DNA from 3 places in the Streptomyces sp. NPDC002680 genome. Region 1 is predicted to be linked to each of the others. Evidence: riboswitches for the same ligand, from Rfam matches in the RefSeq annotation. Region 1 holds a riboswitch; each other region holds the start of a gene.
The links. A riboswitch is a leader RNA that binds a small molecule or an ion and turns the genes downstream of it on or off. The one in region 1 is predicted to bind thiamine pyrophosphate.

Region 2: it holds a riboswitch for thiamine pyrophosphate, as region 1 does, so the genes downstream of both, thiC (phosphomethylpyrimidine synthase ThiC) here and ACFYXF_RS33470 (thiamine ABC transporter substrate binding subunit) in region 1, are expected to answer to the same signal.
Region 3: it holds a riboswitch for thiamine pyrophosphate, as region 1 does, so the genes downstream of both, thiO (glycine oxidase ThiO) here and ACFYXF_RS33470 (thiamine ABC transporter substrate binding subunit) in region 1, are expected to answer to the same signal.

What each region holds. Positions count from the first base shown of each region.
Region 1 covers NZ_JBIAQP010000014.1:177,740-179,996, reverse strand. Annotated here, with positions in the region: gene ACFYXF_RS33475 (ABC transporter permease) at 1-26, opposite strand, end outside; gene ACFYXF_RS33470 (thiamine ABC transporter substrate binding subunit) at 2-1,069, opposite strand; TPP riboswitch at 1,174-1,294, opposite strand; gene rlmN (23S rRNA (adenine(2503)-C(2))-methyltransferase RlmN) at 1,320-2,257, opposite strand, start outside.
Region 2 covers NZ_JBIAQP010000003.1:253,621-255,877, reverse strand. Annotated here, with positions in the region: gene ACFYXF_RS10815 (YibE/F family protein) at 1-828, opposite strand, end outside; TPP riboswitch at 1,266-1,452, shown strand; gene thiC (phosphomethylpyrimidine synthase ThiC) at 1,445-2,257, shown strand, end outside.
Region 3 covers NZ_JBIAQP010000005.1:284,731-286,987, forward strand. Annotated here, with positions in the region: gene ACFYXF_RS16015 (NAD(P)/FAD-dependent oxidoreductase) at 1-575, opposite strand, end outside; gene ACFYXF_RS16020 (hypothetical protein) at 629-982, opposite strand; TPP riboswitch at 1,034-1,145, shown strand; gene thiO (glycine oxidase ThiO) at 1,143-2,257, shown strand, end outside.

The DNA.
Region 1 (2,257 bases):
GCTACTTCAGTACGAGAGATGTCCACGACTTGACCCACTGGTCACGGTGTTCGGCGATCTTCGCGGGGGCCATGGTCTCGGGGTCCTTGGCCTGCGGCCCGTACTCGGTGAACTCGGCGGGCACCTGGGCGCCCTCCCGCACCGGGTACACGAACATGTTGAGCGGCATGTCCTCCTGGAAGGTCTTGCCGACGAGGAAGTCGAGCAGCGCCTTGCCCCCGGTGGCGTTCTTGGCGTTGCTCAGCAGCCCGGCGTACTCGACCTGCCGGAAGCAGGTGCCGGTCGCGACCCCGGTCGGGGCGGTGGCCGGCTTCGGGTCGGCGAAGATCACCTCGGCGGGCGGCGAGGAGGCGTACGAGACGACGAGCGGCCGGTCGCCCTTGGCCTTCTTGCCGCCGGCCGACCCGGAGAACTCCTCGTTGTAGGCCTGCTCCCACCCGTCGACGACCTTGACGCCGTTGGCCTGGAGCTTCTTCCAGTAGCCGGTCCAGCCGTCGTCGCCGTACTTGGCGGCGCTGCCGAGCAGGAAGCCGAGCCCCGGCGAGGAGGTGGAGGCGTTCTCGGTGACGAGGAGATCCTTGTAGGCGGGCTTGATCAAATCGTCGAAGGACTCGGGCGGGGTCAGCTTGTGCTCGCTGAACCAGGCCTTGTCGTAGTTGACGCAGATGTCCCCGGTGTCGATCGGCGTGACCCGGTGCCTGTCCTCGTCGGCCCGGTACGCGGGCAGGATCGCGTCGGCGTCCTTCACCTCGTACGACTGGAAGAGCCCGTTGTCGAGCGCGCGGGAGAGCAGGGTGTTGTCGACGCCGAAGAAGACATCGCCCTGCGGGTTGTCCTTGGTCAGGATCGCCTTGTTGACGGCCTGCCCGGCGTCGCCGTCCTTGAGGACCTTGACGGTGTACCCGGACTGCTTCTCAAAGGCGGCGAGAACGTCCTTCGACACGGCCCACGAGTCATGGCTGACGAGGGTGACGGTCTTGGACTCCGCCGCCGATCCACTGGCGCCGTCCTCGGACCCGCACGCGGCGAGCGTGACGAGCCCGAGTCCGACGGCCACGGCCGTGACCATGACCTGCTTGGTGGTGCTCACTGGATTCTTCCTCCTGGGATGACCAGGAAGAGACGCGGCCCTGCCCGGGGCCTCATGGAGGGTTCCCGGGCAGGGCGCAACAGCAAGAGTGATGACCGAACTTCCTACCCAGAATGACCTGGGCGAGGTTCAGAGGGTCTGCGGCCCACCAATGTGATCTGGCTGCCGCACTCTCAGCGCTGTGGCGCTCCCCTGTCGGAATATGAAGATATGTAGGTACGACGTAAGACTACCGCTCAGTGGCCGCGAGCTGGCCGCACGCCCCGTCGATCTCCTGCCCCCGGGTGTCCCGAACGGTCACGGGCACGCCGTGGGCGGCGATCGCCTCGACGAACGCCTTCTCGTCCTCGGGCCGCGAAGCGGTCCACTTGGACCCCGGAGTCGGGTTCAGCGGGATCAGGTTGACATGCACGGGCTTGCCCCGGAGCAGCCGCCCGAGGCGGTCACCGCGCCAGGCCTGGTCGTTGATGTCCCGGATCAGCGCGTACTCGATGGACAGCCGGCGCCCCGACTTGGCCGCGTACTCCCACCCGGCGTCGAGGACTTCCCGTACCTTCCACCGCGTGTTGACGGGTACGAGGGTGTCGCGCAGCTCGTCGTCGGGGGCGTGCAGGGAGATGGCGAGCCGGCACTTGAAGCCCTCGTCGGAGAACCGGTTGATGGCCGGCACCAGCCCGACGGTCGAGACGGTGATCCCCCGCTGCGACAGCCCGAGCCCGTCCGGCTCGGGATCGGTCAGCGCACGGATGGCACCGACGACCCGCTTGTAGTTGGCGAGGGGCTCGCCCATGCCCATGAACACGATGTTGGAGAGCCGCGCGGGCCCGCCGGGAATCTCCCCGTCCCGCAGCGCACGCATCCCATCCACGATCTGGTGCACGATCTCGGCGGTGGACAGATTCCGGTCAAGACCGGCCTGCCCGGTCGCGCAGAACGGGCAGTTCATCCCGCACCCCGCCTGCGAGCTGATGCACATGGTCACCCGGTCCGGGTACCGCATGAGCACCGACTCGACGAGCGTCCCGTCGACCATCCGCCACAAGGTCTTGCGGGTGGTCTCCTGGTCGGTCGACAGATGGCGGACGACCGTCATCAGCTCCGGAAGCAGCGCCTCCTGGAGCTTGGTGCGCGAGGCGGCCGGGATGTCCGTCCACTCGGCCGGGTCGT
Region 2 (2,257 bases), on a different contig from region 1:
GGTCAGCACCATGAAGCTGACCGCCAGTGCGACCAGCGCCATCACACCGCGCATACGGCCGACGACCACGACGGCGAGCGCGAAGATGCCGGCCAGCAGGGCCATGGGGAGCCTGCGGTTCACATCGGTGACCGAGTACTGAAGGTCCCTCGGCGCGGAGGGCTCGTAGGCGACCACGACCTTCTCGCCCTGGTGCAACTGCCGTGACTGGTCCGGCTGGACGATCTCCGTGAACGTACGGCCCTTGTCGTCACCGGTGTCGACCCGGATCGTCGCCCTCTTGCAGTCACCGGTCGCCTGCTGCTGGGCGGAGGAGCCCTCGGCGGTGGATGTGTCGCCGGTCGGGGTGTCCCCCGAGGCGTTGACGGACTTGCAGTCCACCGCGACGACCTTGGTGACCGTCGCCTCCTGGGTCTGCCGGTCGAATCCGACGCCGGTGCGCTCGTGCGCCGGAGCGCCCCCGGGCCACAGCACCGCGAGCCCGACCACGACCGCCGCGGCGAAGGGGATCAGGATCGCGCCGATGATCTTCCGCAGATGGATGGAGACAGGGGCGGCCGGGCCATGGCTGTGACTGTGGCCGTGCGACGAACCGTGATTGTCGTCGGGCCCGTGGGAGTCGTCGGACCCGGGTCCGTGCCCGCCCTCGTGCTCGCCACCCGGTCCGGCTCCGTGCCCAGCACCTCGTCCAGGGCCATGGCCACCACCGGAGTTGCCGCCAGGTCCGCCACTGTGGCCGTCACCGGGGCCATGCCCGTGCCCATGGTCTGCGCCGTGATCGTGCCCACCGCCTGCCCCGGGGCCAGGACCTCGCCCGCCACCGGACATGGGAAGGGGGCCGAACTGACCGGTCCCGGGCCCTTCGGCTCCGTACCCGGGACCTGGGCCTTGGCCGCCCGGGCCCGTACGGCTGCCTTGACCCGCCCCCGATCCGGGCCCATAGCCGCGATCGATCCGCTGACTGGGCCCGTATCCGGGACCGCTACTCGGTCCGGTCGCTCCGCCGGTGCCGCCGCCCGTTCCGGCTCTGGTTCCGGGCGCACCACCGGAGCCGCCGGGGCCGTCGCCCAGCCGGAACCTGCGCTGCGGGCCGGTGTCGTCGCCATTTCCGCTGCCCGGCCCGGAGGCGCGCCCGGCACCGCTTCCGCGCGGTGGCTCGGAGGGCGGGTACGGGGGTCCTTGCGTCGTGGTCACCGCCCGATCATCGCAAGAACGGCAGGGGCCCTCTGTTCACCTCGCCCAAATTGACGCTAGCGTGGAGGCACCTTTGCACACGCGGGAGCTCGGAGCACCGGGCTGAGAGGGCGCTGACCTCCGTCTTTGCGATGTTTCACGTGGAACATGTGGAACGAGTGATGTTTCACATGAAACATCGGCAGACGGAATCCGCTGCGTCGACCGCTGAACCTGTTACCGGGTAATGCCGGCGTAGGGAGTAGGTCTCATGACCATCAAGGACGCACGCACGCCTGCCTCCAGCCAGGACGAACAGCCCCTTCAGGGCGAACCGTCCCAGGAGGCCCGGAAGTCCATCGGCTGGCACAAGGGATATGTCGGCGGCTCGCGCCCCGATCTGCGGGTGCCGGTCCGTCAGGTGCACCTCACCAATGGGAAGTCGGTCACGCTGTACGACACCTCGGGCCCGTACACCGACCCGCTGGTCGACACCGACGTCCGCAGGGGGCTGGCCCCGCTGCGCGACAACTGGATCATCGCCCGTGGCGACACTGAGGAGTACGCGGGCCGTCCCGTCCGTCCGGAGGACGACGGGATCAAGCACACCTCGCCGCGCGGCGGGCTCAGGAACCTCGACGCGGTGTTCCCGGGACGGCCCCGGCAGCCGCGCCGGAGCCGGACCGGACAGGCGGTGACGCAACTCGCGTACGCCCGCCGCGGGGAGATCACGCCCGAGATGGAGTTCGTGGCCGTCCGGGAGCACGTGGACCCCGAGGTCGTCCGCGAGGAGATCGCCGCCGGGCGGGCCGTACTGCCCGCCAACGTCAACCACCCGGAGATCGAGCCGATGATCATCGGCAAGCGGTTCCTGGTGAAGGTCAACGCCAATATCGGCAACTCCGCGGTCACCTCCTCCATCGAGGAGGAGGTCGAGAAGATGACCTGGGCGACGCGCTGGGGCGCCGACACCGTCATGGACCTGTCCACCGGCCGCAATATCCACACCACCCGTGAATGGGTGCTGCGCAACTCCCCCGTCCCCATCGGCACCGTGCCGCTCTACCAGGCGCTGGAGAAGGTG
Region 3 (2,257 bases), on a different contig from region 1:
AGGGCGCCCGCGAGCGGCCGGTCGGCGGCCTCCACGACGGTGACCGCGCAGCCCGCCTCGCGCGCGGCGGTGGCGAACTCGGCGCCGATCCAGCCGGCCCCGACGACCACGATGTCGTGCTGGCGCGCGAGGACGGGCCGCAGCCGTTCGGCGTCGTCGAGGGTGCGCAGCAGATGCACTCCGGGGACGCCCTCGGTGCCCGGCAGCCGGATCGGTTCGGCGCCGGTGGCGAGGACCAGGGCGTCGTACGGCACTGGCCCGTCGGCGGTGTCCAGCTCGTGTGGGCCGGGGCGGACGCCCAGCACCTCGCGCCCGAGCAGCAGTTCGATGCCGAGGGCCTCGAAGTCGACGTCGAAGGCGGAGCCCTCCGCCTTGCCGAGCAGCACGGCCTTGGACAGCGGCGGCCGGTCGTACGGCTGATGGGGTTCGGCGCCGATCAGCGTGACGGTGCCGGTGAAACCCTGCTCGCGCAGGGCCACCGCGGTCTGCACCCCGGCCATGCCCGCGCCCACGACGACCACGCGCCGCGGCTGCGGCACGCCCCGCGTGCCCTGTGCCTGCGTCTGCTCGCTCACCCGGTCACCATAGACAACTGACAAATTGTCAGTCAGTGGGCGCGGCCCGTGACCTACTCCACACCCGCCTGCTCGACCTGCTCCACCACGCTCGTTCCGCTGCCCGGCTGCGACTCCCACTCCCAGGTCTCCGACAACCGCAGCCGCCCGTCGGGCAGTTCGAGCACCTCGGAGACACAGTGGCCCGAGGACGTCGTCCCGTCCCGCTTCAACTGCACGTAGCGGAAGTCGAGACGGTCGCCTTCCCGCGTCCCCACGAGATGGCCGCGTACGACGTCGCCGCCCGCGTACTCGGCCCAGATCTCGCCGTCCTTCTCGTGGTAGGTGAACCGGGTTCGCGTGCCGACCTGACCCGGTGCCTGGTCCTCGACCGGGGCGAGGACGAGACCGTCGAGCGAGCGGGCCATGGGCGGAGGCTCCCTTACGTGTGCGATGCGCTGCGGGCTAGGGTGGCCAGCGTAAGCACTCGCGGGAGCCCGGACGGACCGGGCTGAGAGGGAGGCTGGCGGCCTCCGACCGTACGAACCTGATCCGGGTCATGCCGGCGAAGGGAGGGGCTGGACGCCCATGTCGCGTACACACACCTCGGACGTCGTTGTCGTCGGAGGCGGGATCATCGGGCTGGTGACGGCCTGGCGGGCCGCGCAGCGCGGGCTCGCCACGACCGTCGTGGATCCCGCGCCGGGCGGCGGGGCCGCTCAGGTGGCGGCCGGGATGCTGGCCGCCGTCACGGAGCTGCACCACGGCGAACAGACCCTGCTCGGGCTGAACCTGGAGTCGGCCCGTCGCTATCCGGACTTCGTGGCCGAGCTGACCGAACTGACCGGCCGCGACCTCGGCTACCGCCGCTGCGGCACCCTCGCCGTCGCGCTCGACGCCGACGACCGCGCCGAACTGCGCGAACTGCACGCCCTGCAACGGCGGTCGGGCCTGGAGTCGGAGTGGCTCTCGGGGCGCGAATGCCGGCGCCTGGAGCCGATGCTCGCGCCGGGCGTGCGCGGGGGGCTGCGGGTGGACGGGGACCACCAGATCGACCCCCGGCGGCTGGCCGGGGCGCTGGTGGACGCGTGCGGGCGGGCCGGGGTGGTGCTGCGCCGGACGTGGGCCGAGCGGCTCGTCGTACGGCGGGGGCGGGCCGTGTCGGTGACGGACTCCGACGGCGACGACCTGGCCGCCGGATCGATCGTGCTGGCCGGGGGCAGCCTCAGCGGGCGGCTCGCGGGGGTCCCTGAGGCCGTGCTGCCGTCCGTACGGCCCGTGAAGGGGCAGGTGCTGCGGCTGACCGTGCCGGAGCGGTACGCGCCGTTCCTGAGCCGTACCGTGCGGGCCGTGGTGCGCGGCAGCCAGGTCTATCTGGTGCCGCGCGAGAACGGCGAGCTGGTCGTCGGGGCGACGAGCGAGGAGCTGGGCTGGGACACGACGGTCACGGCGGGGGGTGTGTACGAGCTGCTGCGCGACGCCCATGAACTCGTCCCCGGGATCACCGAGTTGCCGCTGACGGAGACGCGGGCCGGGCTGCGTCCCGGATCCCCGGACAATGCGCCGCTGCTCGGCCCGACCGCGCTGGAGGGGCTGCTGCTGGCGACGGGGCACTACCGGAACGGGGTGCTGCTGACGCCGGTCACCGGTGATGCGCTGGCGCACGCGCTGGTCACCGGTGAACTGCCGGACGAAGCGCGGGC